2 linked regions of the Blastococcus saxobsidens DD2 genome follow. The protein of the gene in region 1 binds, or shares a complex with, the protein of each later gene. Links are inferred from orthologs where the notes say so. Each region holds a gene or a part of one and is shown on either strand. Other genes may lie near its edges.

Region 1 (15,427 bases):
GCGGAGAAGGCGTGCGCGTGGACGTCGACCTTGACGCCGCCCAGCTCACCGGTGCCCAGCACCTTGACCGGCTGGCCGCGCCGCACGGCGCCGGCCTCGGCCAGGGTGTCCGGGTTGACCGGGCCGCCCTGCGGGAACAGGGACGCGATCCGGTCGAGGTTGACGACCTGGAAGACGACCTTGTTGTTGTTCTTGAAGCCCGAGAGCTTGGGCAGCCGCATGTTCAGCGGGGTCTGCCCACCCTCGAACCGCGCGGAGACGGTGCCCCGTGCGCCGGTGCCCTTGGTGCCGCGCCCGGCCGTCTTGCCCTTCGAGCCCTCACCACGACCCACACGGGTCTTGCGGGTGTGGGCACCGGGGGCGGGACGCAGGTGGTGAACCTTCAGAGTCATAGCGAGTCTTTCCTCAGACCTCTTCGACGGTGACCAGGTGGGGCACCGTCGCGACCATCCCGCGGATCTCGGGACGGTCCTCCTGAACGACCGAGTCGTTGATCTTCTTCAGGCCCAGCGAGCGCAGCGTCTCGCGCTGGTTGGGCTTGGTGCCGATCGCGGACTTGACCTGGGTGACCTTCAGCTGCGCCATCTCAGACCCCCTGACCCGCGCGGGCACGCAGCATGGCGGCCGGAGCGACGTCCTCGAGAGGCAGGCCGCGGCGGGCCGCGATCTCCTCGGGGCGGACGAGGTCCTTCAGCGCCTGCATCGTGGCGTGCACGATGTTGATCGGGTTCGACGAACCGAGGCTCTTGGAGAGCACGTCGTGGATCCCGGCGCACTCCAGCACGGCACGGACCGGGCCACCGGCGATGACACCGGTACCGGGGCTGGCCGGCTTGAGCAGCACGACACCGGCGGCCGCCTCACCCTGCACCGGGTGCGGGATGGTGCTGGCGATGCGCGGCACCTTGTAGAAGTGCTTCTTGGCCTCCTCGACGCCCTTGGCGATCGCCGCGGGCACCTCCTTGGCCTTGCCGTAACCGACGCCCACGGTGCCGTCGCCGTCGCCCACGATCACCAGGGCGGTGAAGCTGAAGCGCCGACCACCCTTGACGACCTTGGAGACGCGGTTGATGGCCACCACGCGCTCGATGTAGTTGCTCTTCTCGGCGGGAGCGCCTCCGGGGCCCCGCCCGCCGTCACGGCGGTCACGGCGGTCGTTACCGCCGCCGGCGCCGCCGCCGCGTCGCTGTGGTCCTGGCATCAGACGTCCCTCTCGATCTGCTCGCTGCTGCTGGTGGGGTGGGAGATCATCAGAAGTCCAGCCCACCCTCGCGGGCACCGTCGGCCAGGGCGGCGATGCGCCCGGCGTACCGGTTGCCACCGCGGTCGAAGACGACCGACGTGATGCCGGCGGCCTTCGCGCGCTCGGCCACCAGGGCACCCACCTGACGGGCCAGGGCGGACTTGTCGCCCTCGGCACCGCGCAGGCCGGCGTCCATGGTGGACGCGCTCACCACGGTGCGGCCGACGGTGTCGTCGACCACCTGCACGTGGATGTGGCGCGCGCTGCGCTTGACCACCAGGCGCGGACGCTCCGGCGTGCCGGATACCCGCTTGCGCAGCCGGTTGTGACGGCGGAGCCGCGAGACGCGACGTGCCGTGCTGATGTCGGTGCCGACGGGCTTGTGTCCGCCGGCGGTCTTCCCGTTCGTGGAAGTTGCTGCCTGAGCCATCACTTACCCGTCTTCCCGACCTTGCGCTTGACGACCTCGCCCTGGTACCGCACGCCCTTGCCCTTGTACGGGTCGGGCTTGCGGATCTTGCGGATCTTGGCCGCCACCTCGCCGACCAGCTGCTTGTCTATGCCGCTCACCCGCAGGCGGGTGGGCGACTCGACCGCGAAGGCGATCCCCTCGGGGGCCTTGACCGGGACGGGGTGGCTGAAGCCCAGGGCGAACTCGAGGTCCGAGCCGCGCGCCTGGACGCGGTAACCGACACCGACGATCTCGAGGGTCTTGGTGTACCCCTCGGTGACGCCGGTCATCATGTTGGCGATCAGAGTCCGCGAGAGCCCGTGCAGGGCGCGGTTCTGACGCTCGTCGTTGGGGCGCTGCACCCGCAGCGTGCCGTCCTCGTCGCGCTCGACGGTGATCGGTGCGGCGACCGTGTGGCGAAGCTCGCCCTTGGGTCCCTTCACGCTGACCGTCTGGCCGTCGATCGTGACGTCCACACCACTGGGCACGGCGATCGGGAGTCGTCCGATCCGTGACATCTTCGCTCGCTCCTCTTACCAGACGTAGGCGAGGACTTCCCCGCCCACGCCCTTCTTGTTCGCCTGCTTGTCGGTCAGCAGCCCGGTCGAGGTCGAGATGATCGCCACGCCGAGACCGCCGAGCACCTTGGGCAGTGCGGTGGACTTCGCGTACACCCGCAGGCCGGGCTTGGAGACCCGCCGGACCCCGGCGATGCTCCGCTCGCGGTTGGGGCCGTACTTCAGGTCGATGACCAGCTGCTTGAACGGGTTGCCGTCCTTGTCGGTCTCGTCGACGCGCCAGCCGGCGATGTAGCCCTCCTGCTGGAGGATCTCGGCGATGTGCGTCTTGAGCTTCGACGACGGCATGACCGCGGAGTCGTGGTACGCCTGGTTGGCGTTCCGCAGACGCGTGAGCATGTCTGCGATCGGGTCGGTCATGGTCATGGCGTAGTGGTGCCTCTCTCACCGCGGTTCCTCATGCGCCGGGTCGTCCCGGACTTGGCGCGTGGGCCTCTCGGCGATCGGTGGTGCTCGGTCGGTGACTTGCTGGATCGGTCCGGCTGCAGGGACCCGCGGCGCGCGAAGCGTGTCGTGGGGGCAGCCGGATCCTTCACCAGCTGGACTTGCGCACGCCGGGGAGCTCCCCGGCGTGGGCCATCTCCCGCAGGCAGATGCGGCACAGGCCGAACTTGCGGAAGACCGCGTGCGGGCGACCGCACCGCTGGCAGCGGGTGTAGCCGCGGACCGCGAACTTGGGCTTGCGGGCCGCCTTGTTGATCAGAGCCTTCTTGGCCATGGTTGTCTCCTACCGGCTCAGCGGATGGTGGTCACGACGGGCTGGCCGGCGAAGGGGAAGCCGAGCTGGCGGAGCAGCTCGCGGCCCTCGTCGTCGTTCGTGGCGGTGGTGACCAGAGTGATGTCCATGCCGCGCTGCCGGTCGATCTTGTCGACGTCGATCTCGCGGAACATCGACTGCTCGTTCAGGCCGAACGTGTAGTTGCCGTGGCCGTCGAACTGCTTGCAGTTCAGCCCGCGGAAGTCGCGGATACGGGGCAGGGCCAGCGACAGCAGCCGGTCCAGGAACTCCCACATCCGGTCGCCGCGGAGGGTGACCTTCGCGCCGATCGGCATGCCCTCGCGCAGCTTGAACTGAGCGATGGACTTGCGGGCCCGGACGACGGCCGGCTTCTGACCGGTGATGGCGGTGAGGTCGCGGACCGCGCCGTCCATCAGCTTCGCGTCGCGGGTCGCCTCGCCGACGCCCATGTTGACGACGATCTTGGTCAGTCGCGGGATCTGCATGACGTTCTCGTAGCCGAACTCGCTCTGCAGCGCCGGCACGATCGTCTGGCGGTAGTTGGCGAGCATGCGTGGCAGCTCACGGGTGGGTGCGCTCATGAGGGTCAGAGGTCCTTACCGGTGCGCCGCGAAACCCGGATGTTGCGGCCTTCCTCGTCCTTGCGGTAGCCGACCCGGGTCGGCTTGTCCTCGGAGTCGATCACCATCACGTTGCTCACGTGGATGGGCGCCTCCTGCGTGACGATCCCGCCCTGCTGGGCGCCGCGCTGCGTCGAGCTGATACGGGTGTGCTTCTTCACCCGTCCGACACCTTCCACCAGCACCTTCTGGAGCTTGGGGTAGGCGGCGATGACCCGGCCCTTCGCGCCCTTGTCCTTGCCGGACAGCACGAGGACGGTGTCGCCCTTCTTGACCTTCATCGACGGGGTCTTCCCGCTCTGCGCACTGGCAGCCATGATCACAACACCTCCGGGGCGAGCGAGATGATCCGCATGAAGCGCTTGTCGCGCAGCTCCCGGCCGACCGGCCCGAAGATGCGCGTGCCGCGCGGGTCGCCGCTGTCACGGATGATCACCGCGGCGTTCTCGTCGAAGCGGATGTAGGAGCCGTCAGGACGACGGCGCTCCTTCACCGTGCGGACGATGACGGCCTTGACCACGTCGCCCTTCTTGACTCCGGCACCCGGCAGCGCGTCCTTGACGGTGCCGACGATGACGTCGCCGATGCCCGCGTAGCGTCGCCCGGAACCGCCGAGCACGCGGATGCAGAGGATCTCCTTCGCACCGGTGTTGTCGGCGACTCGCAGCCGCGACTCCTGCTGGATCACGTCCTACTCCCAAAACTCGTGGTGACAGCCGGGCCGGAACGGTGAACCGGCTGTCCGGAACCCGCGTGCGGACGCACCGGCGGCAGAAGCCACCGGTGCGTCCGACTGCGGAGACCGGGATGTGGCGCGCGACCGGGGTGCGCGCCAGTCGTTCAGAGTACTCCTACCCGTTGCAGCCCCGGAGGGCCGGGGCGGGCACGAGGCCTTCGCTACTTCGCCTTCTCCAGGACCTCGACCAGCCGCCACCGCTTGGTGGCGGACGTCGGCCGGGTCTCCATGATCTGCACGCGGTCACCGACGCCGGCGACCCCCTGCTCGTCGTGGGCCTTCAACTTGCTCGTCCGGCGGATGACCTTGCCGTAGAGGCCGTGCTTCACGCGGTCCTCGACCTCGACGACGATGGTCTTCTCCATCTTGTCGCTGACGACCAGGCCCTCGCGGAGCTTCCGGTAGCCCCGGCCGGCCAGGCCGGGACCGGTGGCCGACGTCTGGGTCTCGCTCATGCCACACCCTCACTCGGGGCGACCGAGAGACCCAGCTCGCGCTCGCGCATGATCGTGTAGATCCGGGCGATGTCGCGGCGGACGGTCTGCAGTCGCCGGTTGTTGTCCAGCTGGCCGGTGGCCACCTGGAACCGCAGGTTGAACAGTTCTTCCTTCGACTCGCGCAGCCGCGAGGCGAGCTCGTCAGCCGAGAGCTCGCGCAGCTCGGGAGCGGTCAGACCAGCGGCCATCACACTTCTCCTTCACGCGTGATGAAGCGACACTTCATCGGCAGCTTGTGGATCGCACGGCGCATGGCCTCACGGGCCACGGGCTCGGCGACACCGGACAGCTCGAACAGCACGCGGCCGGGCTTGACGTTGGCCACCCACCACTCGGGCGAGCCCTTGCCGGAACCCATGCGGGTCTCGGCCGGCTTCTTGGTCAGCGGACGGTCCGGGTAGATCGAGATCCACACCTTTCCGCCACGCCGGATGTGCCGGGTCATCGCGATACGCGCGGACTCGATCTGCCGGTTGGTGACGTAGGCGGGCTCGAGCGCCTGGATGGCGTACTCACCGAAGTTGATCTCGGTGCCGCCCTTGGCCCGGCCCGACCGGCTCGGGTGGTGCTGCTTGCGGTGCTTGACGCGCCGTGGGATGAGCATGGCTCAGCTCTCCGTGTTCTGGGCGGGCGGGTTCGGAGCCACGGCCTCGGCGGCGGCGGTGCCCTGCGGACCCGCGGCCTCGGCGACGGTCTGCTCGGGCGCGACCTCGCCGGAGGTCTGCGCCACGGTGCTCTCGGCGGCCGCGGTGTCGGCGACCGGCCCGGAGGACTCGACGGCGGCGCGGCCGGCCTCGGTCCCCCCGGCGGTGGTGCCGGAGGAGCCCGAACGGCGCTGCGGACGCTGGGCCCGCTCACGACGCTGCTGGCGGTCGGCGAGCGCCTCGAGGGCCGCACGCTCGGCGCGGGAGCCGCTGACGTCACCCTTGTAGATCCACACCTTGACGCCGATGCGGCCGAAGGTGGTGCGGGCCTCGTAGATGCCGTAGTCGATGTTCGCGCGGAGCGTGTGCAGCGGCACCCGGCCCTCGCGGTAGAACTCCGACCGGCTCATCTCCGTGCCGCCCAGGCGACCCGAGCACTGCACCCGGATGCCCTTGACCTGCGGGCTGCGCTGCGCCGACTGCATCGCCTTGCGCATGGCACGACGGAAGCTGACGCGGCTGGACAGCTGCTCTGCGACGCCCTGGGCGACGAGCTGCGCATCGGACTCGGGGTTCTTGACCTCGAGGATGTTCAGCTGCACCTGCTTGCCGGTGAGCTTCTCCAGCTCCCCGCGGATGCGGTCGGCCTCGGCACCGCGCCGGCCGATGACGATGCCCGGCCGGGCGGTGTGGATGTCGACGCGGACCCGGTCGCGGGTGCGCTCGATCTCCACCTTGGAGATGCCGGCCCGCTCCATGCCCTTGGACATGAGCTTGCGGATCGCGACGTCTTCCTTGACGTAGTCCTTGTACAGCTTGTCCGCGTACCACCGGGACTTGTAGTCGGTGGTGATCCCGAGCCGGAACCCGTGCGGGTTGACCTTCTGACCCACTAGCGGGTCCCTCCCCTCGTGTTGTTCGTCTGCTGGGTGGCCGGGCCGGACTGGCCGGTGTCCCGACGCGCCTTGCGCGACTTCTGCGCGAGCTCGGCGCTGGTGGCGACCTCGCTCACCTCGACGGTGATGTGGCTGGTCCGCTTGTTGATGCGGAACGCCCGGCCCTGGGCCCGCGGACGGATCCGCTTGAGCGTGGGGCCCTCGTCGACGTAGGCCGCGCTCACCACCAGGGCAGCCGGGTCCAGCTGCAGGTTGTGCTCGGCGTTGGCCACCGCGCTGGCGACGACCTTGGCGACCGGCTCACTGGCCGACTGCGGAGCGAACCGCAGCAGCGCCAGGGCCTCGTCGGTCGGCAGGTAGCGGATGAGATCCACCACCCGGCGGGCCTTCATGGGGGTCACGCGGACGAACCGGGCCGTAGCCCGGGCGACCGGCGCCTCCTGTCCCAACTGGGAAGTCATCTGAATCTCTCTCTACCTGGTCAGCCCCGCCGCGAGCGGCGGTCGTCCTTGATGTGCCCGCGGAAGGTGCGCGTGGGCGCGAACTCCCCGAGCTTGTGCCCGACCATCGCCTCAGTGACGAACACCGGGACGTGCTTGCGGCCGTCGTGCACCGCGAGGGTATGACCCAGCATGTCCGGGATGATCGTCGAGCGGCGTGACCAGGTACGGATCACGTTCTTGGTGCCCTTGTCGTTCTGAGCGTCCACCTTCTTGAGCAGGTGGTCGTCGACGAACGGGCCCTTCTTCAGGCTGCGTGGCATAACGGACTCTCCATAACCGCCGGGGAACCCGGGCTCAGCGCTTCTTGTTGGTGCGCCGGCGGCGCACGATCAGGGCGTCACTGGCCTTCCGCTTGCGCGTCCGGCCCTCCGGCTTGCCCTTCGGGTTCACCGGGTGGCGACCACCGGAGGTCTTGCCCTCACCACCACCGTGCGGGTGGTCGACCGGGTTCATGGCGACACCACGGACGGTCGGGCGCTTGCCCTTCCACCGCATCCGGCCGGCCTTGCCCCAGTTGATGTTCGACTGCTCGGCGTTGCCCACCTCGCCGACGGTCGCGCGGCAGCGCACGTCGACGTTGCGGATCTCGCCCGACGGCATGCGCAGCTGCGCGAACCGGCCTTCACGGGCGACCAGCTGGACGCTGGTACCCGCAGAACGGGCGATCTTGGCGCCGCCACCGGGACGGAGCTCGATGGCATGAACCACGGTGCCGACGGGGATGTTCCGCAGCGGCAGGTTGTTGCCCGGCTTGATGTCGGCCGCGGGCCCGCACTCCACCGTGTCGCCCTGCTTCAGTTTCGCCGGCGCGAGGATGTAGCGCTTCTCGCCGTCGGCGTAGTGCAGCAGTGCGATCCGGGAGGTGCGGTTCGGGTCGTACTCGATGTGCGCGACCTTGGCCGGCACGCCGTCCTTGTCCGCCCGGCGGAAGTCGATCAGCCGGTAGGCGCGCTTGTGACCACCACCCTGGTGGCGGGCGGTGACCTTGCCGTGGACGTTGCGCCCGCCACGACCGTGCAGCGGCCGGACCAGCGACTTCTCGGGATGGTCGCGGGTGACCTCGGCGAAGTCGGCGACGCTGGAGCCGCGGCGGCCCGGCGTCGTCGGCTTGTACTTGCGGATAGCCATGGGTCGTGAGTCCCTGTCTGTTCTCTCTGGTCCGGTCGGTGGTCGGGTCGCTTACGCGCCCGGGCCGCCGAAGATCTCGATGCGGTCGCCGGGGGCGAGGGAGACGATGGCGCGCTTGGTGTCCTTGCGCTTGCCCATCTGCGTGCCCCGGCTGCGCTTGCGCTTGCCCTGGCGGTTGATCGTGTTCACGCCGAGGACCTTCACCTTGAAGATCTGCTCGACCGCGATCTTGATCTGCGTCTTGTTGGCCTCGGGCAGCACGATGAAGGTGTACTGGTTGCTGTCGAGCAGCCCGTAGCTCTTCTCGGAGATGACCGGGGCGAGCAGGACGTCCCGGGGATCGCGGACGCTCATGCCTTCTCCTCGGTGGTCTCTTCGACGGTGCCCTCACCGACGGCGGGGGCGATGGACGGAACGCCACCGGGGATCTCGTGGGTGGCGAGGTCCGGCAGGTCGGTGCTCGAGCGCTTGCCCTTGACCGGCCCGGCGACGAACTCGGCCAGCGCGGCCTCGGTGAAGATGACCTCGTCGGACACCAGCACGTCGTAGGTGTTCAGCTGGCCGGCCTCGATGAGGTGGACCTCAGGCACGTTGCGCAGGCTGACCCAGTTGAGGACGTCGTCCCGGTCGAGGACGATCAGGACCCGCTTGGCCTGGGTCACCGCGTTCAGCGTGGCGAGAGCGGCCTTCGTCTTCGGGGCGTCGCCGTCCACGAAGGCTGAGACCACGTGCACCCGGCCCTCACGAGCCCGGTCGGAGAGCGCACCGCGCAGCGCGGCGGCCTTCATCTTCTTCGGCGTCCGCTGGGTGTAGTCCCGCGGCTGCGGGCCGTGCACGATTCCACCGCCGGAGAACTGCGGAGCGCGGATCGAGCCCTGACGGGCCCGCCCGGTGCCCTTCTGCCGGTACGGCTTCACGCCACCACCGCGGACCTGGGCCCGCGTCTTGGTCGCGTGCGTGCCCTGGCGGGCCGCGGCCAGCTGGGCCACGACGACCTGGTGCATGAGCGAGACGTTGGCGTTGGCGTCGAAGAGCTCACCGGGGAGCGTGACGCTGCCGGAAGTCTCCCCCGCCGGGGTGCGCACGTCGACCTGGCGGTCGGTGCGCGTCTCGGTGGACTGGGTCACTTGTCGTCACTCCCCACGGGGCCACCCTTGACGGCCGAACGGACCAGCACGAGGCCGCCCTTCGGGCCGGGGATGGCGCCCTTGATCAGCAGCAGGCCCCGCTCGGCGTCCACCCTGTGGACGTTGAGCGAGAGGGTCGTGGTCTTGACCGCGCCCATGCGACCGGCCATGCGCAGGCCCTTGAAGACCCGGCCGGGGGTCGACGCGCCACCGATGGAACCGGGGGCACGGTGCTTGCGGTGGGTGCCGTGGCTGGCGCCCAGACCCTTGAAGCCGTGGCGCTTCATGACACCGGCGGTGCCCTTGCCCTTGCTGGTTCCGATGACGTCGACCTTGGCCACGCCGTCGAAGACCTCGGTGGTCAGCTCCTGGCCGACCGTGTAGTTGCCGGCGTCCTCCGTGCGCAGTTCCACCAGGTGCCGCCGCGGCGTCACGCCCGCCTTGGTGAAGTGCCCGCCCTCGGGACGGTTCACCTTGCGCGGGTCGATCTCACCAAAACCGAGCTGGACGGCGGAGTAGCCGTCGACCTCGGGGGTGCGCACCTGGGTCACCACACACGGGCCCGCCTTGACGACGGTCACCGGCACGAGACGGTTGTTCTCGTCGAAAACCTGGGTCATCCCCAGCTTCTCGCCGAGGAGACCGCGAAATGTGCTCGCCATGTCTGCTGACTGCCCTTACTGAATGTTGACGTCGACCGAGGCCGGCAGGTCGATGCGCATGAGCGCGTCCACCGTCTTCGGCGTCGGGTCGAGGATGTCGATGAGCCGCTTGTGCGTGCGCATCTCGAAGTGCTCGAACGAGTCCTTGTACTTGTGCGGCGAGCGGATCACCGCGTACACGTTCTTCTCCGTCGGCAGCGGCACGGGGCCGACCACTCGGGCTCCGGTCTTGGTGACCGTCTCCACGATGCGTCGCGCCGAGGCATCGATCGCCTCGTGGTCGTAGGCCTTCAGCCGGATGCGGATCTTCTGTCCCGCCATCGCTGTCTTCTGCTCCTGCCGATCGGTTGTGAAAGTTCGAGTGGGTCTGTTGACCCGTCTGCGGGTGCTGGTGAGGGAACCCGCACCCTGGCCGGGCGGCGACCGGCCAGCGGCCGCCGCCCGTCCGAGGTGTTACTTGTTGATCTTGACGACCCGGCCGGCGCCGACGGTACGGCCACCCTCGCGGATGGCGAAACGCAGGCCCTCCTCCATGGCGATGGGCTGGATGAGCTCCACCGTCATCTCGGTGTTGTCGCCCGGCATGACCATCTCGGTGCCGGCCGGCAGGGTCACGACGCCGGTGACGTCCGTCGTCCGGAAGTAGAACTGGGGACGGTAGTTGTTGAAGAACGGCGTGTGACGGCCACCCTCGTCCTTCGAGAGGATGTAGACCGAACCCTCGAAGTTGGTGTGCGGGGTGATCGAGCCGGGCTTCACGACGACCTGGCCGCGCTCCACGTCCTCGCGCTTGATGCCGCGCAGGAGCAGACCCACGTTGTCGCCGGCCTGACCCTGGTCGAGCAGCTTGCGGAACATCTCGACGCCGGTGACGGTCGTCTTCGTCGAACCCTCACGGATACCGACGATCTCGATCTCCTCGGAGACCTTGACGATGCCGCGCTCGACGCGACCGGTGACGACGGTGCCACGACCGGTGATCGTGAAGACGTCCTCGACGGGCATGAGGAACGGCTTGTCGATCTCGCGCTCCGGCTCCGGGATCGCGGTGTCGACGGCGTTCATCAGCTCCATGAGCTTGTCGCCCCACTCGGCGTCGCCCTCGAGGGCCTTCAGCGCCGACACGCGGACCACGGGGACGTCGTCACCCGGGAACTCGTACTCGGAGAGCAGCTCGCGGACCTCGAGCTCGACGAGCTCCAGGATCTCCTCGTCGTCGACCATGTCGGCCTTGTTGAGCGCCACGACGATGTAGGGGACGCCGACCTGGCGGGCCAGGAGGACGTGCTCCTTGGTCTGCGGCATCGGGCCGTCGGTAGCGGCCACGACCAGGATGGCGCCGTCCATCTGCGCCGCACCGGTGATCATGTTCTTGATGTAGTCGGCGTGCCCGGGGCAGTCGACGTGCGCGTAGTGCCGGTTCTCGGTCTGGTACTCGACGTGCGCGATCGAGATCGTGATGCCGCGAGCCTTCTCCTCGGGCGCCTTGTCGATCTGGTCGAACGCCGAGGCCTCGTTGAGGTTCGGGTACTTGTCGTGCAGGACCTTGGTGATCGCCGCGGTCAGCGTCGTCTTGCCGTGGTCGATGTGCCCGATGGTGCCGATGTTGACGTGCGGCTTGGTCCGCTCGAACTTGGCCTTGGCCACTGGGTTCCTCTCCTCGTGGTTACGCAGGTGGTGCGTGCTCTGGGGTGGGGCTCTGCTCGGAGAACGCGGACGCTGGGCCCGCATTCCGGTTACTCGCCAGTTACTCGCCGGTCACCTTGGCGGCGACCATGGCTCGGTTCCGGGAACGCTGCGCTCCTCGGGCCGCCGACGGCCCTGCGATGCTCACTCCCCCGTCACCTTCGCGATGATCTCCTTGGCGACGTTGGCCGGGACCTCGGCGTACGAGTCGAACACCATCGAGTAGCTCGCCCGTCCCTGGGTGCGGCTGCGCAGGTCGCCCACGTAGCCGAACATCTCCGACAGCGGCACCAGGGCCTTGACGACGCGGGCGCCGGAGCGCTCCTCCATCGCCTGGATGGTCCCGCGGCGGGAGTTGAGGTCGCCGATGACGTCGCCCATGTTGTCCTCGGGCGTCGTCACCTCGACCGCCATCAGCGGCTCGAGCAGGGCCGGGCTGGCCTTGCGCGCCGCCTCCTTGAAGGCGATCGAACCGGCGATCTTGAAGGCCATCTCCGAGGAGTCGACCTCGTGGTACTGCCCGTCGAGCAGGCTCGCCCGGACGCCCACCATCGGGTAGCCGGCCAGCACGCCGTACTGCATGGCGTCCTGCATGCCCTGGTCGACCGAAGGGATGTACTCCTTCGGGATGCGGCCGCCGGTGACCTTGTTCTGGAACTCGTAGGTCGCCGAGTCGGCAGTCATCTCGAGCGGCTCGATCGCGATCTGGACCTTCGCGAACTGCCCGGAGCCACCCGTCTGCTTCTTGTGCGTGTAGTCGTACCGCTCGACGGCCTTGCGGATCGTCTCGCGGTAGGCCACCTGCGGCTTGCCGACGTTGGCCTCGACGTTGAACTCGCGGCGCATGCGGTCCACCAGGATCTCCAGGTGGAGCTCGCCCATGCCGGAGATGACCGTCTGACCGGTCTCCTCGTCCAGCTTCACCTGGAAGGTCGGGTCCTCCTCGGCGAGCTTCTGGATCGCGGTGCCCAGCTTCTCCTGGTCGCTCTTGGTCTTCGGCTCGATGGCGACCGAGATGACCGGAGCGGGGAAGGTCATCGACTCGAGGATCACCGGCTTCTGCGGATCGCAGAGGGTGTCGCCCGTCGTCGTCTGCTTGAGGCCGTTGACCGCCACGATCTGACCGGCGCCCACGCCCGCGCGCTCTTCGCGCTTGTTCGCGTGCATCTGGTAGATCTTGCCGATCCGCTCCTTGCGGTCCTTGGTGCTGTTGAGCACCGCGGACCCGGCGTCGAGCCGGCCGGAGTAGACGCGGACGTAGGTCAGCTTGCCCAGGTGCTGGTCGGTCTGGATCTTGAAGGCCAGGGCCGAGAACGGCTCGTCCTCGTCGGCGTGCCGCAGGACCTCGGTCTCGCCGTCCAGGGCGGTGCCGACGATCGCCTCGATGTCCAGCGGGCTGGGCAGGTAGTCGACGACCGCGTCGAGGAGGGGCTGCACACCCTTGTTCTTGAACGCGGTGCCGGTGAGGACCGGGTTGACCTGGCCGCCGATGGTGGCCTTGCGGATGGCCGCCTTCAGCCGGTCGACCTCGATCTCCTCGCCACCGAGGTAGTCCTCCATCAGCGAGTCGTCGAAGTCCGCGATGTTCTCGAGCAGCTTCTCGCGGTACTCGGCGGCCTGGTCGGCCAGCTCGGCCGGGATCTCCTCGACCGCGTAGTCCTCGCCCATCTTGGTCTCGCCACGCCACGTGAGGGCCTTCATGGTGACCAGGTCGATGACGCCGATGAAGTCGGCCTCGGCACCGATGGGCAGCTGGAGCACCAGCGGGTTGGCCGCCAGCCGCTCCACCATCATGTCGACGCAGCGGAAGAAGTCGGCACCGGTGCGGTCGAGCTTGTTCACGAAGCACATGCGCGGGACGCCGTACTTCTCGGCCTGACGCCACACCTGCTCGGTCTGCGGCTCGACGCCGGCGACACCGTCGTACACCGCCACCGCACCGTCGAGCACCCGCAGCGACCGCTCCACCTCGACGGTGAAGTCGACGTGCCCGGGGGTGTCGATGATGTTGATGTCGTGACCGTTCCACGAGCACTTCGTCGCGGCCGACGTGATGGTGATGCCGCGCTCCTGCTCCTGCTCCATCCAGTCCATCGTGGCCGCGCCGTCGTGGACCTCACCGATCTTGTACGTGATACCGGTGTAGAAGAGGATGCGCTCGGTCGTGGTGGTCTTGCCGGCGTCGATGTGCGCCATGATCCCGATGTTCCGGGTCTTCCGCAGCTGGGCCTCGTTGCTGGCCATTACTTCTCCTCTTGGTTCTGGTCCGCGAGCGGGTTCCGGGGGTGGCCCGGACGTCCCGCCGGCCGCGGGTGCTGGTGGACGGACGTCACCAGCGGTAGTGCGCGAAGGCCTTGTTCGACTCGGCCATCTTGTGCGTGTCCTCGCGCCGCTTGACGGCGGCACCCAGACCGTTGCTCGCGTCGAGCAGCTCGTTCATCAGGCGCTCGGTCATCGTCTTCTCACGACGAGCCCGGCTGTACTGGATCAGCCAGCGCAGGCCGAGCGTGGTGCTCCGCGAAGGGCGCACCTCGACGGGGACCTGGTAGGTCGCGCCACCGACGCGGCGGCTGCGGACCTCGAGGGCCGGCTTGACGTTGTCCAGCGCGCGCTTGAGCGTGACGACCGGGTCGGTGTCGCTCTTCGCGCGGGCGCCCTCGAGGGCGCCGTAGACGATCGCCTCGGCGATCGAGCGCTTGCCATCGACCAGCACCTTGTTCACCAGCTGGGTGACCAGCTGCGACTGGTACACCGGGTCGGCGACCAGCGGACGCTTCGGCGCGGGGCCCTTGCGAGGCATTAGCTCTTCTCCTTCTTGGCGCCGTACTTGCTGCGTGCCTGCTTGCGGTTGCGGACACCCTGGGTGTCCAGCGAGCCGCGGATGATCTTGTACCGCACACCCGGGAGGTCCTTCACCCGGCCACCACGCACGAGCACCATCGAGTGCTCCTGCAGGTTGTGACCGACACCGGGGATGTAGGCGGTGACCTCGATGCCACTGGTGAGGCGGACGCGGGCGACCTTCCGCAGCGCCGAGTTCGGCTTCTTCGGAGTCGTCGTGTACACGCGGGTGCACACGCCGCGACGCTGAGGGGAACCCTTCAGCGCCGGGGTCGTGGTCTTGACGACCTTGTCCTCGCGGCCCTTGCGGACCAGCTGGTTGATCGTGGGCATGAGGGGCCTGGATCTCCTACCTGCGCTGGGGTGGTGCTGTCTGTTGGTCCTAGAGACTGTGCTGCTCTGCTGTGGTGCTCGGGTGCCGGCTCCTGGCGGAACCTTCCCGAACGCGGCCGTGTTCCGCCGTCCGGCCCCCGCGGTCGGGCGTGTCGCCCTTCCCGGGACCGGCCCGGTGTCGGACCGAACTCGGTTGCCCCTCGCGACTCGGCGCCGCCACCCTCCGGTCGGGCCGGATGGGCGGTCCCCGGCGGCCAGGAGGACGAGCCCTCCGGCTACCCAGGCGCACCGCGAACGGGAGCAGGCCCAGGGCACCCTGGGCACGGCTGACCACGATACCCGCGCCTTCGGAACGGGTCAAAGCCGGGTCCCTCACACCCGCGTCGACACGTCGACCGCGGTGAGGCGGGCGGGCGCCCGGAGCCCCGGACGCTACCGCCCGCTGCGGCTGCACGACAGCTCCGCGGCTCCCCCGCGCGCCGCCCGATACCGTGCGGACGGCGCCAACGGTGGTGCCGCGAGAACAGAGGAGAGCACGTGCGCATCGGCATCCAGGCCAGCTACAGCGGGGGCTTCCAGGAGACCGCGGCGGAGATCCGCGACCTGGAGGCCGCCGGTCTCGACCTCGCCATGGTGGCGGAGGTGTACACCTTCGACGCGGTGAGCCAGCTCGGGTACCTGGCGGCGGTGACGGAGCGCGTGGAGCTGCTCAGCGGCATCCTGCCCATCTACAGCCGAACGCC
Region 2 (15,448 bases), 2.7 Mb from region 1 along the record:
CATCGTGCTGCCGGTGGTGGTCCCCAGTGGCGTCGCGCCGGAGGAGGCGCTGCGGGACAACGAGCGGTACAAGGTGGTCTGGCAGGTGCTGCAGGCGCTGCGCAGCCATGACGACCGGTTCCACGCGCTGGTCAACCAGATCGAGCTGAATAAGCGCAAGCCGGACCAGATCGAGATCGTCTCCATCACCGACCCGACGGACGGCGACGGCGTCACCGTCCCGGATCCCGGCAAGCCCGGCGAGAAGACCCCTGAGCAGCTGCTCATGGAGTTCCCCGCCGACCAGTTCCGGGACGCGATGTTCGCGCGGATCGTGAACAAGGTTGGTGAGCGTCGCTACTGGGAGACGTGGGCGAAGGACATCGCCGACATCGCCGCCGCGCACGTCACCCGGATCAAGGGGCTGCTCGCCTCCCCCGGGCCAGCGGCGAACGAGTTCGGGCACTTCGTTGCCGGGCTGCGAGGCAACCTGAATGACTCGATCACCGACGACGCAGCGATCGACATGCTGGCCCAGCACCTGATCACTCGGCCGGTGTTCGACGCCCTGTTCGCCCACTCCAGTTTCCTTGAGGGCAACCCGGTGGCCCGGGTGATGGAGAACATGCTGGCGGTGCTCGACGAGCACGCTCTGGAGTCAGAGAACGAGACTCTCGAGGGCTTCTATGAGTCCGTCCGCAAGCGGGTATCCAACGTGGACAACGCGGCCGGCAAGCAGAAGGTGCTCGTCGAGCTATACGACAAGTTCTTCGCCACCGCCTTCCCCATGACCGTGGCGAAGCTCGGCATCGTCTACACGCCAGTGGAGATCGTCGACTTCATTCTCCGCTCGGCCGACGAGGTACTGCGCGCGGAGTTCGGCCAAGGGCTGACCGACGAGGACGTGCACGTCCTCGACCCGTTCACCGGCACCGGCACCTTCCTGGTGCGCCTGCTGCAGAGCGGGCTGATCGAGCCGCACGACCTGGCCCGAAAGTATGCGAACGAGCTGCACGCCAACGAGATTCTGCTACTGGCCTACTACATCGCCGCGGCCAACATCGAGACGACCTTCGAGGAGCTTGAGGGGACCCCGCAGCCGTTCCCCGGTCTGGTGCTCACCGACAGCTTCCAGTCATGGGAGGACAGCGACCAGCAGGACATCGAGGTCATCCCGGAGAACAATGAGCGCCTCGAGCGGCAGAAGCAGTTGCCGATCCAGGTCATCGTCGGCAACCCGCCGTACTCCGTCGGGCAGGACAGCGCGAACGACGACAACGCGAACGAGAAGTACCCGACGTTGGACGGCGCGATTCGGACGACGTACGCCGCTCGCTCCTCCGCGACGAACAAGAACTCGCTCTACGATTCGTATATTCGGGCGATCAAGTGGGCCACCCTCCGCCTCGGCGATCGCGGCATCGTCGCGTTCGTCACCAATGGTGGCTTCTTGGACTCCAACACCGCCGACGGCATGCGCAAGACGCTGGCTGAGGAGTTCTCGGCCATCCACGTGTTCAACCTGCGCGGCAACCGGCGGCAAGGTGGCGCCGAGGGCCGACCGATCTGGGAAGCATTCGCGAAGGGCTCCGGCGGATCGATTGCGACCATCGCCATCGTGGTGCTGGTCAAGCGACCCGAGACCTCCGAGCCCGCAACGGTCTTCTACTCGGAGGTCGGTGACTTCACCACGGCGATCGAGAAGGTGGCGGAGGTGGTTCAGGCGCGCAGTATCAGCGGCTTGACTCCCGTCGCTATCACACCCAACGCTCACGGCGACTGGCTGCAGCAGCGGGCAGACGACTTCGACGCGTTCCTGCCGTTGCCGTCTTTGGTGCAGGAACCGGGGCGGGGTGTAGAGACGACTCGCGATCCATGGGTCTACAACGCATCATCCAGTGCCATTGTACGGAACATGACTAAGAGCGTCGCTGCTTACGAAGCAGCCCGACTCGGCAATCGTCGCATCGACCAGGCGCACATCAAGTGGTCTTCCACTCTCCAAGCCCTTCTCGAGCGCGGGCGTGAAATCGAGTTACTGAGTAGCCCGCCTCGAACCATCGCGTACCGCCCCTTCACCCGCCAGTTCCTCTATGACGACATTCGGTGGATCCATCGTCCTGGAGTGCTTAAAGGGCTATTTCCGACCCTGAAGGCCAGCAACTGGGGCTTCCACATCACGGGCATCGCCTCTCACGCCGACTTCAGTGCCTTGATGGTCAATGTTCCGCCCGACAAGCACTTGTTGGACACCGGTCAATTCTTTGCTCGATGGCGGTACGAGAAGGTCGATGAATCGGGGATGTTCGACGTCCACAAGGGCGAGATCGTCGATGGCTTTCGGCGGATCGACAACATTACTGATGAGGCGCTTGCTGCGTTCTCGGCTGCCTATCCGGGCGAGTCGATCAGCAAGGACGACATCTTCGACTACGTCTACGGGTTGCTGCACTCGCCGGAGTACCGGGAAACCTATGCCGCGGACCTGAAGAAGATGCTTCCGCGTATCCCCTTCGCGAGCGACTTCCGCGCGTTCGCCGATGCGGGCAAGCGACTGGCCGAGGTGCACCTGGGCTACGAGACCCTCGAACCGTATGCGCTGGAGGGACTCGATGTGGCCGGCCCGGGTGGTGATGCGGACTTCGCTTTCTTCGCCGTCCGGAACAAGAAGATGGCCTTCGGCAAGCCGACCGCGGAGCAGAAGGCCGCGGGGCTGCGACACGACCGTTCGGTGATCCAGTACAACGACCGGATCACCCTGCGCGGCGTCCCGGAAGAGGCGTACCGGTACACGTTGGGAAGCCGGTCGGCCATCGAGTGGATCATCGATCGCTACTGGGTGAGGACCGACAAGGCGTCGGGCATCGTCAACGACCCCAACGACTGGTCCCGTGAGGTCGGCGATCCGCGTTACATCGTTGACCTGCTGGCACGGATCGTCACAGTCTCCTTGGAGACGATCACGGTGGTGGACTCACTGCCCCCGCTTGGTGTCCGCCACGACGGGTGATCGACGGGACGGCCAGGCCGCGATCACGGTGCGCCGGCCGCTACCGATGGGGCACCGACCGGCCACGAAACGACACTTAGAGGTCCGTGCCCGTCGCCGCTCGTGGGCCGGCGGCCCCGTGCCTTACAGCTGCACGGCGCCGAGGTCATCCACGGCCGGGACGTGTCTCAGCCGTGCCTTAAACACCGGCTACAGCCGGTGGTCAGCGGTCAACAGGGGTCGGCATCGTCAAGCTCGAGAGCGGTTCCAAGGCCGCGCTGAACTGCGGAGACGGGCATACGAGCTAGTCAGTACGGGGAGCGGGTGACCGGGATCGAACCGGCATGGCCAGCTTGGAAGGCTGGGGCTCTACCATTGAGCTACACCCGCGGAGCCGCGCGCACCCGTCGATCGACTCCAGGGCGAACGGTCCGGGTGGAGGATAGCGCCCGCCTTCGGCGGACCCCGGCGAGGCCGTGTCCGGCAGTGCCCGGAACTCGTACTTCCGGCTGATCTATTCCGCCGTCCCGGCTCGTACGGTGACCACGTGCACGCGCTGCTGCGCCCGGTGTGGCGTGAGCCCAGACCGACCGACGCCCCCACCCGGGTCTGGCGGGACTGGCTGCTGGTCGTCCTGGTGCCGGTCGCCGCCGCGCTCGAGGGGACGCTCCAGGCCGACCTGCCGTTCCGCTGGCTGCAGGTCGCGGTCCTCTGCGTGCTCGCCCCCGTGCTGCTGTGGCGCCGGACACGGCCGCTGCTCGTGTTCGTCGTCTGGTTCGGGGTCCTGGCCGTGCTCGGGATCGTCACCGGTGACGGCGACGGCCTGTACTCCGCCGCGTTCGGGCTGCTGCTGCTGCCGTACGCCATCGTGCGTTGGGGCTCGGGCGTCCAGGCGGTCGCCGGTCTCGGCGTCCTGCTGGTCAGCGCGGTGGCCTCGATGGTCCTCAGCCCGGCATCGCCGGGCGATGCCATCGGCGGCTCCGCGATCCTGCTCTCGTCCCTCGCCCTCGGTGCCGCTGCCCGCTACCGGTCGCGCGCCCGGGCTGGCGAGCTCGACCAGGTGGCCCCCCGCGAGCGGGAGAACCTCGCCCGCGACCTGCACGACACCGTCGCCCACTACGTGTCGGCGATCGCCGTCCGCTCGAGGCGCCGCACTCGGTCGCCGACCCCGTGCCGCTCGTGGTGCACATCGTGAGCGCCGTCGTGTTCACGGTGGTCGGCGCCTTCCAGTTCGTGCCCGGCACCCGGACGCCGCGGCCGCGCTGGCGCCGGGTCACCGGGCGGATCGCCGCCCCGGCCGGGCTCGTGGCGGCGCTGAGCGGGCTGTGGCTGACCCTCGTGATCACCGGGGCCGACAGCAAGTCGCTGACCGGGTTCCGCGCAGCGGCCGGGGCCGGGATGGCCGTCTCTCTCGCTCGGCGTCGTCGCCGTCCTGCACCGCGACATCCGGCGGCACCGCGCCTGGATGCTGCGCGGCTACGCCATCGGCATCGGCGCCGGCACGCAGGTGTTCACCGCCGGCATCTGGTTCGCGGTCGCCGGCGAGCCCGGCCGGACCGCCGAGGCGCTGGCCATGGGCGCCGGCTGGCTGATCAACCTGACCGTCGCCGAGTGGTTGATCCGGCGCCCGTCCGGCCGGGGTGCCCCCGCCTGGCCCGCGGGTGTGCGGACGGTGGCGGCCGAGCAGGTCGGGTGACCACCACGTCGTGGGAGCCGGGGGGTGGTGTCGGACACCGCAGCTACGGTGCCCGTGTGATCGAGACCACGTGGCTGGACGCCACCGCGCAGGCCGAGCTGATCCGGGACGGGGAGGCAACCCCCGCGGAGCTGGTCGAGGCGGCGATCGAACGGATCCAGCGGGTGAACCCGCAGCTGGACGCGGTCATCCGCGAGCGCTTCGACGCCGCCCGCGAAGAGGCTCGCGGCGAGCTCCCGGACGGCCCCTTCCGCGGGGTGCCGCTGCTACTCAAAGACCTGGGCTGCCACGTCGCCGGCGAGGAGACCAACTACGGCACGTCCTTCCTGCGGGACGCCGCGTTCCGCTGGCCGGGCGACAGCTACCTCGCCCAGCGGTTCCGCGCGGCGGGCTTCGTCGTCCTCGGCCGCACCAACGTGCCCGAGTTCGGCACCACGATCACCACGGAGCCGGCCGCGAACGCCCCGGCCCGCAACCCGTACGACACCAACCGCTCCACCGGGGGCTCCAGCGGCGGCTCCGCGGCCGCGGTCGCCGCCGGCCTGGTACCCGTCGCGCACGCCGGCGACGGTGGGGGGTCGATCCGCATCCCCGCCAGCGAGTGCGGCCTGGTCGGGCTGAAGCCGACGCGGGCCCGGGTCAGCCAGGGCCCGGACGTGGGGGAGAGCTGGGCCGGCGCCACGACCGACGGCGTCGTCACCCGCTCGGTGCGCGACACCGCCGCCGTCCTGGACGTCCTCGCAGGGCCGATGCCCGGTGATCCCTACGTCGCCCCGCCGCTGCCCCGCCCCCTGGCCGAGGAGGTGGGGGCGCCGGTGGGCCGGCTGCGCGTCGGCCTGCTGGACGCCGACCCGGGGGAGCAGTACCTGGACGACCCCGCGTGCCGGGCCGCGGTGGAGCGGGCCGGGCGGCTGCTGGCGGACCTGGGCTGCGACGTCGAGCCGGGGACTCCGGACGCGATGTTCGACCCGCTGTTCCCGCGCTTCTTCACCACCACGATCTCGGCCGACATCGCCCTCACCCTCTCCGCGCTCGAGCGCGCACTGGGCCGCCCCGTGGGGGACGCCGACCTCGAGCGGCGCAACGTCATGTACCGCGCCGTCGGCCGGAAGCTGTCCGCGGAGAAGTACGTCGGGGCGCGGACGTGGCTCGGCGCGTGGACCCGCCGCATGTCGGGCTGGTGGGCGCCGCCCGAGCTGGGTGGTCAGGGATTCGACCTGCTGGTGACGCCCACGATCGCCGCACGCCCGCCGGAGCTCGGCTGGTTCACCGCCGCCGGGCCGGAGGAGGAGGGCCGGCGGATCAACAGCGTCATGCCCTTCACCGCGCAGTTCAACGTCACCGGGCAGCCGGCGATCAGCCTGCCGCTGCACTGGACCGACGAGGGGCTGCCCGTCGGGGTCCAGATCGTCGCGGCCTTCGGTCGGGAGGACGTGCTCGTCCGGGTGGCCGCCGCGCTGGAGGAGGCGGCGCCGTGGGCGGACCGTCGTCCGGCGGTGTCCGCCTGACGGGTTGCCGGGCTGCGGCCCGCGCGGTGCCGCCTAGACTCGGGCAGCCACGGGGTGTGGCGCAGCTTGGTAGCGCACCTGCTTTGGGAGCAGGGGGCCGCAGGTTCAAATCCTGTCACCCCGACCGGACGAGCGCGATGCCTCCATCCCGCCACCGCGCGCGTGCCCCCGACGTCTCTAGACTCGGGGGTCGACCCGGCGTCACCGGACCCGCGGGCGCCCACAACCGCCGTCTTACCGAGGAGCACTGCCGCTGTGAAGAGCACCATCGAGGAACTGGGCCCCACGCGGGTCCGGCTGGCGATCGAGGTGCCGTGGGGGGACCTGGACCACGCCTTCGGTGAGGTCTACAAGGAGCTGGGCAAGCAGGTCCGCGTTCCGGGCTTCCGCCCCGGCAAGGTCCCCAACCGCGTGCTCGACCAGCGCATCGGCCGGCCGGTCGTCCTGGAGCAGGTCGTCCAGCACGCGGTCCCCGAGGTCTACTCGGAGGTCATCCGCGAGAACCAGGTGCGGGTGCTCGGCCAGCCCGACATCGAGGTGACCCGCCTCGACGACAACGACACCCTCGCCTTCACCGCCGAGGTCGACGTCGCCCCGCAGCTGGAGCTCCCCAGCCTGGACGACCTCGCCGTGACCGTCGACGACGTCGAGGTCACCGACGAGGAGATCGACCAGCAGGTCTCGGTCATGCGCGAGCGCTTCTCCATGCTCACGGGCGTCGAGCGCCCGGCGCAGGACGGCGACTTCGCCTCCATCGACCTCGAGGCCAAGCTCGGTGACGAGGTGCTGGAGGACGGCTCCACCACCGGCATGTCCTACGAGGTGGGCTCCGGCAACCTCATGGAGGGCCTCGACGACGCCGTCCGCGGGCTGTCCGCCGACGAGTCGAAGACCTTCGAGACCGCACTGCTCGCGGGCCCGAACGCCGGTGAGATGGCCGAGGTCACCGTCACCGTCCGCTCGGTGAAGGAGAAGGAGCTGCCGGAGCTGGACGACGAGTTCGCCTCCACCGCCAGCGAGTTCGACACCTTGGAGGAGCTCCGCGAGGACGTCCGCACCCGGGTGGCCCGCTCCAAGGTGATCCAGCAGGGCACCCAGGCGCGCGACAAGCTGGTCGAGCACCTGCTCGAGACCATCGAGGTGCCGATCCCCGAGAACCTGGTCCAGCGCGAGGTCGAGTGGCGCAACCAGGCATTCGAGCGCGAGCTGCAGCAGGCCGGCATGGACTGGGACACGTTCCTCCAGATGTCGGGCGTGGAGAGCCGCGAGGCCTACGACGCCGAGCAGCTGAAGAACGTCGAGGAGGCGGTCAAGACCCAGTTCATCCTGGACGCGATCGCCGACGCCCGTGAGGTCACCGTCGACAACGAGGACCTCTCGGCGCAGGTCATGGCCCAGGCCCAGCGCAACCGGATGAGCCCGGAGCAGTACGCCCAGCAGCTCCAGCAGGGCGGCAACATCGCCGAGTTCGTCGCCGACGTCCGCCGCACCAAGACGCTGGCCCAGCTGCTCGAGCAGACGACGATCACCGACGCGTCGGGCAACACCGTCGACCTCGAGGCGCTGCGCCCCAAGACGGTGCAGGCTCCGGCCGCCGACGAGGCGCCGGACGAGGACACCGACGAGGCCCCGGCCGGGGCCGCCGCCGACACGCCGGCCGACGGCGCCGACGACACGCCGGCCGAGGACGCCGACAAGGCCTGATCGCCCCCGTACCGCCGCCGACGCCGCTCCGCCCACCCGGGCGGGGCGGCGTCGGCGCGTTTCCCGGGCGCACGCTGCGCCGACGGCGAACACCGCCCGCTCGGGGACTGTCCCGTCGCGCCTGCGGGTTAGGGTCGACAGGACTCAGGCGATCGCCGGGGGGTACCGCCTCCCCGGTGGGCCGAACCGGGCCCGCACCACCGACGAGACCTACTGCCACGACGCGTCCTACGGAGGTCACCGCACCCGTGAGCACCACCGACCCGATCTTGGCGAGCGCACCCATGATGCGTGGCGCCAGCGGCATGATGAACCTCGGCGACTCGGTCTACGAGCGTCTGCTGCGCGAGCGGATCATCTTCCTGGGCACCCAGGTCGACGACGTCATCGCCAACCAGCTCGTCGCCCAGATGCTGCTCCTCTCCGCCGAGGACCCCAAGCAGGACATCCACCTCTACATCAACTCGCCCGGTGGCTCGGTCACCGCCGGCATGGCCATCTACGACACCATGCAGTTCATCGACTGCGACGTCGCCACGTACGGGATGGGCCTGGCCGCCTCGATGGGCCAGTTCCTGCTGACCGCCGGCACCAAGGGCAAGCGCTACGCCCTGCCGCACGCGCGGATCCTGATGCACCAGCCCTCGGCCGGTGTCGGCGGCACGGCCTCCGACATCGCCATCCAGGCCGACCTGTTCCGGCGGACCAAGCAGGAGCTGTCGGAGTTGCAGTCGCAGCTCACCGGGCAGACCGTCGAGCGGATCCTCGAGGACTCCGACCGAGACCGCTGGTTCACCGCCCAGGAGGCCCTGGAGTACGGCTTCGTCGACCACGTCGTCAGCCGCGCGGCCATGACCGACAGCGCCAACCCGGTCTCCGACAACTGAGTCCCGAGGACAGACGACGATGAGCTTCCAGATGCCCTCCAGCCGCTACATCCTGCCCTCCTTCGTGGAGCGCACGAGCTACGGCATGAAGGAGTCCAACCCCTACAACAAGCTCTTCGAGGAGCGGATCATCTTCCTCGGGGTGCAGGTCGACGACGCGTCGGCCAACGACGTGATGGCCCAGCTGATCACGCTGGAGTCCGCCGACCCCGACCGCGACATCACCATCTACATCAACTCGCCCGGTGGCTCGTTCACCTCGCTGATGGCCATCTACGACACGATGATGTTCGTCCGGCCCGACATCCAGACCGTCTGCATGGGCCAGGCAGCCTCGGCCGCCGCCGTCCTGCTCGCGGCCGGGACGCCGGGCAAGCGCCTGGCGCTGCCCTACTCCCGGGTGCTGATCCACCAGCCGTCCGGCGAGTCCGGCGGTCAGGTGTCCGACCTCGAGATCCACGCCGCCGAGATCGAGCGGGTGCGCGTGCAGATGGAGGAGATCCTGGCCCGGCACACCGGTCGCCCTCAGGAGCAGGTCCGCAAGGACATCGACCGCGACAAGATCCTGACGGCCGCCGAGGCCAAGGACTACGGCATCGTCGACCAGGTGATCCAGAGCCGGAAGCTCAACGCCCTCCCGACTCCGTGATCCGGTACGGGCCGGGGACGCGCGTGACGCGTGTTCGGCCCGTACCGTCGGAGGGGTCTGAGGGCACGGCGGGACACGAGTGGGACGGCCGGGGCGGAACCGGGTGAGTCATTGCCCGACCTCGTCCACGGCGGCAGGTACGTTCGGCGAACACCCGATCCCCGGCCAGAAGCGCCGGGAGGAGAGCCTCGCGGGACAGCCTGTCAGCGGGGTCGAGCAGGGGTAGCAAGCAGTACACATCCAACCCGCGGGTACCTGGCACCAGGACCGGCGACTGTCGAGGTGGAGGTCAGCAGGTGGCACGAATCGGTGAGAGCGGTGATCTGCTCAAGTGCTCGTTCTGCGGCAAGAGCCAGAAGCAGGTCAAGAAGCTCATCGCTGGCCCCGGGGTCTACATCTGCGACGAGTGCATCGATCTCTGCAACGAGATCATCGAGGAAGAGCTCTCGGAGTCGTCGGACCTGAAGTTCGACGAGCTGCCGAAGCCCAAGGAGATCCACGACTTCCTCGACCAGTACGTGATCGGCCAGGACAAGGCCAAGCGCACGCTCTCGGTCGCGGTCTACAACCACTACAAGCGGATCCAGGCCGGCGGTGACCGCGCCTCCCGCGAGGACGCCGTCGAGCTGGCCAAGTCCAACATCCTGCTGATCGGCCCCACCGGCTGCGGGAAGACCCACCTCGCGCAGACCCTGGCCCGGATGCTGAACGTCCCGTTCGCCATCGCCGACGCCACCGCGCTCACCGAGGCCGGCTACGTGGGTGAGGACGTCGAGAACATCCTCCTCAAGCTGATCCAGGCCGCCGACTACGACGTCAAGCGCGCCGAGACCGGCATCATCTACATCGACGAGGTCGACAAGATCGCCCGCAAGAGCGAGAACCCGTCGATCACCCGGGACGTCTCCGGCGAGGGTGTGCAGCAGGCCCTGCTGAAGATCCTCGAGGGGACGACGGCGTCGGTCCCGCCGCAGGGTGGGCGCAAGCACCCGCACCAGGAGTTCATCCAGATCGACACGACGAACGTGCTGTTCATCGTGGGTGGCGCCTTCGCCGGCCTGGAGCAGGTCATCGAGGCGCGCGCCGGCAAGCAGGGCATCGGCTTCGCCGGCGAGATCCGCGGCAAGAAGGAGCTCGAGGAGCTCAACGCCTTCGCCGAGGTCATGCCCGAGGACCTGCTGAAGTTCGGCATGATCCCCGAGTTCATCGGCCGCCTCCCGGTGATCACCAGCGTGAAGAAGCTGGACCGTCAGGCGCTGATCAACATCCTGACCCAGCCGAAGAACGCACTGGTGCGCCAGTACCGGAAGCTGTTCGAGCTCGACGGCGTGGAGCTGGAGTTCACCGACGACGCGCTCGAGGCCGTCGCCGACCAGGCGATCCTCCGCGGGACGGGCGCCCGCGGGCTCCGCGCGATCATGGAGGAGGTGCTCCAGTCGGTGATGTACGACATCCCCAGCCGCGAGGACATCGCCTCCGTGACGATCACCAAGGAGGTCGTCCTGGAGCACGTCAACCCGACGATCGTCCCGCGCAAGCCGTCCCGCGCCCCCCGCGAGAAGTCGGCCTGAGCCAGGTAGCACCCGTGCGAGCCCGTCCCCGATCCGGGGGCGGGCTCGCTGCGTCTCGCCGGTGGGAGCCCGTGGCAGCGCCCCAGGGTGTGCCGGCCCCGGTGCCGAGGCGCGCGGCGAGCGGCTGGGTGGAGGGTGTGACGGTCACGACCCCGGACGGTGGCCGGGCCGGTCCTCGACGATGTGCTCGGCGTTCGCGAGCGACGACGTCGCCGCGGGTCGGGGGGCGGAGTGCACACGGCCGGGGCCGCCCACGTCCTGGCGATGCGGACCGCCGGCCTTAGGGCCGCTACGGTGGCTCTGTGGCAGCAGTCACCGAAGATCGCAGCCGGGCGCCGAAGCGACTGCTCGGAGTGACCGCCGGTGAGTGCCCCGCGGGGGTGCGACCCCCTCACCCTGGCCCCGTGGGAGACCACGTCCCGTCGCGTCGACGCCGCTTGCGGTCGGGGCCACCGGGTCCGCGCGGTCCCTGGAGAGCCCCGCTCCGACGACGTCATCCGATCCGGCCAGGGGCATCCTGATGGACTTCGAACTCAGCGACGACCAGACGCAGGTACGTGACGGCGTCCGGAAGCTGGCCGCCACCTTCTCCGACGAGTACTGGGCCGAGCGGGACGAGAAGCACGAGTTCCCGTGGGACTTCTACAACGCGTTCGCCGAGGCGGGCTGGCTGGGCATCGCCATCCCCGAGGCGTACGGCGGTGGTGGGCTCGGCATCCTCGAGGCGGCGCTCCTGCTGGAGGAAGTGGCTGCATCCGGCGCCGGGATGAACGGCTGCAGCCCCATGCACCTGACGATCTTCGGACTCAACACCATCGTCAAGCACGGGAGCACGGAGCTGCGCGAAGAGGTCCTTCCTCGAGCCGCCGACGGGTCGCTGCACGTGTGCTTCGGGGTGACGGAACCCGACGCCGGGACGGACACGTCACGCATCTCCACCTTCGCCCGGCGAAGCGGCACCGACTACGTCATCAGCGGCCGGAAGGTGTGGATCACCAAGGCGGGCCAGTCCGAGAAGATGGTGCTGATCTGCCGTACGTCCCCGCGCGAGGAGACCGCCCGGCCCACCGAGGGCATGTCGCTGTTCCTGGTGGACCTTGATTCCGACGCCGTCCACCTGCGGGCCATCCCGAAACTGGGGCGCAACGCCGTGGCGTCCTACGAGGTGTTCATCGACGACCTGCGGGTGCCGGCGAGCGCGTTGATCGGCGAGGAGGGCCAGGGGTTCACCTACCTCCTGGACGGCCTCAACCCCGAGCGCATCCTGTTGGCCCACGAGGCACTGGGGATCGGTCGGGCGGCGTTGCGCCGGGCGACCCGCTACGCCAACGAGCGGGTCGTCTTCGGCCGGCCCATCGGCATGAACCAGGGCATCGCGTTCCCGCTCGCCGAGGCGTTGATGCGGCTGGATGCCGCCGAGCTCGCCGCACGCCACGCGGCCTGGCGCTACGACCGGGGCCTGCCCTGCGCACGCGAGGCCAACACGGCGAAGTACCTCTGCGCCGAGGCGGGTTTCCAGGCCGCCGACCAGGCGATCCAGACCCACGGGGGGATGGGGTACGCCAAGGAGTACCACGTGGAGCGCTACTTCCGGGAAGCGCGACTGCTGCGGCTGGCCCCGGTGAGCCAGGAGATGGTGCTGAACCACATCGCCCAGCACGTGCTGCGCCTGCCGAAGTCCTACTGAGAGGCCACCATGTCCCACCACGCCGGCGCGTTGTCGGGTCTGCGCGTCGTGGACCTGTCGCGGGTCCTCGCCGGCCCGCTGTGCACGCAGATGCTCGCCGACCACGGCGCGGAGGTGATCAAGGTCGAGCCGCCTGCCGGTGACGAGACCCGGGGGTGGGGGCCGCCGTTCGTCGGGCCCCGGACGAGCGCGTACTTCACCGGCGTGAACCGGAACAAGCAGAACATCGTGCTCGACCTCGGTTCCGACGGCGGCCGGGAGGCGCTGCGCCGGCTGCTGGAGGACGCGGACGTGCTGGTGGAGAACTTCAAGGCCGGGACGCTCGCCGCGTGGGGCTTCGACGACGAGCACCTCTCCACCCGGTACCCGCGCCTGGTCCATGCCCGGATCACCGGCTTCGGGGTCGAGGGGCCGCTGGGCGGCGCTCCGGGCTACGACGCGGTGCTGCAGGCGTACGGCGGGCTGATGAGCATCAACGGCGAGGAGACCGGGCCACCGCTGCGCGTGGGCGTACCCGTCGTGGACATGGTGACCGGGATCTACGCGGTCACCGGCATCCTGCTGGCGCTGCAGGAACGGCAGGTCTCGGGACGGGGCCAGCTCGTGGACTGCGCGCTCCTGGACACCGCGGTCAGCCTGCTGCACCCGCACAGCGCGACCTGGTTCGCCAACGGGCACGTGCCTGCCCGGACCGGCTCGGCGCACCCCACGATCGCCCCCTACGACACCTTCGAGTGCCGCGACGGGATCTTCTTCCTCGCCGTCGGCAACGACCGGCAGTTCCGCGCGCTGGTGGACGTGCTCGGGGTGCCGGGCCTCGCCGACGAGGAGCGTTTCGCCTCGAACGCCGACCGGGTCGGGCACCGTGACGAGCTCCGCGGCGTCCTGGCGCCGCTGCTGCGCGGCCGGGACCGGGAGGAGCTGGGGCGCACCCTGCTCGAGCGCGGGGTGCCGTCGAGTCCGGTGCACGACATCGGCGAGACGTTGACCGATCCGCAGGTGCGGCACCGCGACCTCGTCGTCGAACTCGACGGCTACACCGGGGTGGGTCTCCCGATCAAGCTCAGCCGGACGCCGGGCTCCGTGCGCACTCCGCCGCGCGAACCCGGCGCCGACACCGACGAGGTGCTCCGGCGCCTCGGCCTCGGCGGGGACGACGCCCTGACCGGTCGCGGCTAGTCCGCGCCGGGTCCGGCCAGGACGACGTCGACGGCCAGGGCGCCCTCGCCCGGGCGGACCATCAGCAGCTGGATGCGACCGGCGTCGATCAGGTCGGAGCGCACCGCCTCCACCAGCGGCACCTGGTCGGGCGTCGCGGTCACGGTCGCCGACTCCACGTCGGCGCGCATCGATTGCTTGGCGTCGGACTTGGCCTTGCGCACCGCGGCCAGCGCCGCGGCGGCCACGGTCACCACCGCAGGGTCGCCGTTCCCGGGCAGCTCGGCGGCCGACGGCCACGCGGCGCGGTGCACCGAGCCGGTCTGCCACCAGGACCAGACCTCCTCGGTGACGAAGGGCAGGACCGGGGCGAACAGCCGCAGCTGCACCGACAGGGCGAGCGCCAGGGCGGCCTGCGCGGAGGCGGCGGCGTCGTCGCTCCGGTAGGCGCGGGACTTCACCAGCTCCACGTAGTCGTCGCAGAACGACCAGAAGAACGTCTCGGCGACCTCGAGCGCACGGGTGTAGTTGTAGGCCTCCATCGCCGCGGTGGCCTCGTCCACGACGGCGGCCAGGGCGGTGAGCATCCCCCGGTCGATGGGCTCGGTGATCCGCTCGGTCGCCGACGCCAGGTCCACCGAGCCCGCGCCCAGCCCCAGCACGAACTTGCCGATGTTGAGGATCTTCATCGCCAGCCGCCGGCCGACCTTCATCTGCGCTTCGTCGAACGGCGAGTCGGCCCCGGGCCGAGCCCCGGCGGCGCGCCAGCGCACGGCGTCGGTGCCGTAGCGCTCGAGGACGTCGATCGGCGTCGTCGCGTTGCCCTTGGACTTCGACATCTTCTTGCGGTCGGGGTCGACCACGAAGCCGGAGATGGTGGCGTGCGACCAGGGCGCGCTGCCGTGCTCGAAGTGCGCCCGGACCACGGTGGAGAACAGCCAGGTGCGGATGATGTCGTGCGCCTGGGGCCGCTGGTCCATCGGGAAGACCTTGGCGAACAGCTCGGGGTCGGTGTCCCAGCCCGAGGCCACCTGCGGCGACAGCGACGACGTCGCCCAGGTGTCCATCACGTCGGGGTCGGCCATGAACCCGCCCGGCTTGCCGCGCTGGTCCTCGGTGAAGCCCTCGGGGACGTCCGACGACGGGTCGACCGGCAGCGCCGACTCCGGCGCCAGGATCGGCTCGTCGTGGATCGGCTCACCGGAAGCGTCCAGCCGGTACCAGACCGGGAACGGGACGCCGAAGAACCGCTGCCGGCTGATCAGCCAGTCGCCGTTGAGACCCTCGACCCAGTTGTCGTAGCGGTGCCGCATGTGCTCGGGCACCCACTGGATCTCCCGGCCGCGGGCGATCAGCGCGTCCCGCAGGTCGGCGTCCCGGCCACCGTTGCGGATGTACCACTGCCGCGTGGTGACGATCTCCAGCGGGCGCTCGCCCTTCTCGAAGAACTTCACCGGGTGGGTGATCTGCTTCGGCTCGCCCTCGAGGTCGCCGGAGTCGCGCAGCAGCTCCACGATCCGCTGCTGGGCGCTGAACATCGTCTTGCCGGCCAGCTCGTCGTAGGGGTGCACGGGCACGCCGGGCGGCGGGTCGGCCAGGATCCGGCCGTCCCAGCCGACG

Evidence for each region.
Region 2: the proteins of rpsG (region 1) and tig are in contact, whole or in part, in a crystal structure (PDB 3GTY), measured with the Thermotoga maritima proteins. The link is inferred for Blastococcus saxobsidens DD2 from one-to-one orthologs. Residues at the interface, in WP_004081843.1 of Thermotoga maritima: Lys34, Lys52, Lys55, Glu59, Arg62, Gln63, Glu66, Asn67, Lys69, Val71, Arg95, Ala109, Lys110, Lys111, Gly112, Arg113, Pro114, Glu117, Glu121, Ile124, Ala125, Tyr127, Asn128, Asn129, Thr130, Gly131, Lys135, Asp139, Arg142, Met143; in WP_004081061.1 of Thermotoga maritima: Glu122, Val124, Val129, Leu130, Tyr133, Glu188, Gly259, Ile262, Tyr263, Glu266, Ser270, Glu273, Gln274, Glu277, Arg308, Gln311, Ile312, Ser315, Tyr316, Glu325, Arg329, Arg336, Leu363, Phe366, Trp367, Arg373, Leu377, Arg381, Leu384, Glu387.

What each region holds. Positions count from the first base shown.
Region 1 is NC_016943.1:4,142,974-4,158,400, forward strand. What follows is about bases 12,576-15,427. They hold rpsG (30S ribosomal protein S7), read right to left. Parts: upstream 14,311-15,427; coding sequence 13,840-14,310; downstream 12,576-13,839. Other genes in these bases: fusA (elongation factor G), read right to left, coding at 12,576-13,754; rpsL (30S ribosomal protein S12), read right to left, coding at 14,310-14,684; BLASA_RS19715 (LLM class F420-dependent oxidoreductase), read left to right, coding at 15,222-15,427. Also shown: rplO (50S ribosomal protein L15), read right to left, coding at 1-392; rpmD (50S ribosomal protein L30), read right to left, coding at 406-585; rpsE (30S ribosomal protein S5), read right to left, coding at 587-1,201; rplR (50S ribosomal protein L18), read right to left, coding at 1,251-1,673; rplF (50S ribosomal protein L6), read right to left, coding at 1,673-2,212; rpsH (30S ribosomal protein S8), read right to left, coding at 2,228-2,638; BLASA_RS19620 (type Z 30S ribosomal protein S14), read right to left, coding at 2,805-2,990; rplE (50S ribosomal protein L5), read right to left, coding at 3,008-3,562; rplX (50S ribosomal protein L24), read right to left, coding at 3,598-3,912; rplN (50S ribosomal protein L14), read right to left, coding at 3,951-4,319; rpsQ (30S ribosomal protein S17), read right to left, coding at 4,529-4,822; rpmC (50S ribosomal protein L29), read right to left, coding at 4,819-5,052; rplP (50S ribosomal protein L16), read right to left, coding at 5,052-5,468; rpsC (30S ribosomal protein S3), read right to left, coding at 5,472-6,401; rplV (50S ribosomal protein L22), read right to left, coding at 6,401-6,865; rpsS (30S ribosomal protein S19), read right to left, coding at 6,886-7,167; and 8 more genes.
Region 2 is NC_016943.1:1,463,882-1,479,329, forward strand. The notes cover bases 5,779-8,651. They hold tig (trigger factor), read left to right. Parts: upstream 5,779-6,427; coding sequence 6,428-7,876; downstream 7,877-8,651. Other genes in these bases: BLASA_RS06915 (amidase), read left to right, coding at 5,779-6,172; BLASA_RS06930 (ATP-dependent Clp protease proteolytic subunit), read left to right, coding at 8,125-8,651. In the rest of the region: BLASA_RS06895 (DEAD/DEAH box helicase), read left to right, coding at 1-2,989; BLASA_RS06905 (histidine kinase dimerization/phosphoacceptor domain-containing protein), read left to right, coding at 3,516-4,163; more of BLASA_RS06915, read left to right, coding at 4,721-5,778; more of BLASA_RS06930, read left to right, coding at 8,652-8,763; BLASA_RS06935 (ATP-dependent Clp protease proteolytic subunit), read left to right, coding at 8,783-9,412; ATP-dependent Clp protease ATP-binding subunit ClpX, read left to right, coding at 9,709-10,983; BLASA_RS06945 (acyl-CoA dehydrogenase family protein), read left to right, coding at 11,504-12,670; BLASA_RS06950 (CaiB/BaiF CoA transferase family protein), read left to right, coding at 12,680-13,849; valS (valine--tRNA ligase), read right to left, coding at 13,846-15,448. UniProt on the Bacillus subtilis protein: Involved in protein export. Acts as a chaperone by maintaining the newly synthesized protein in an open conformation. Functions as a peptidyl-prolyl cis-trans isomerase.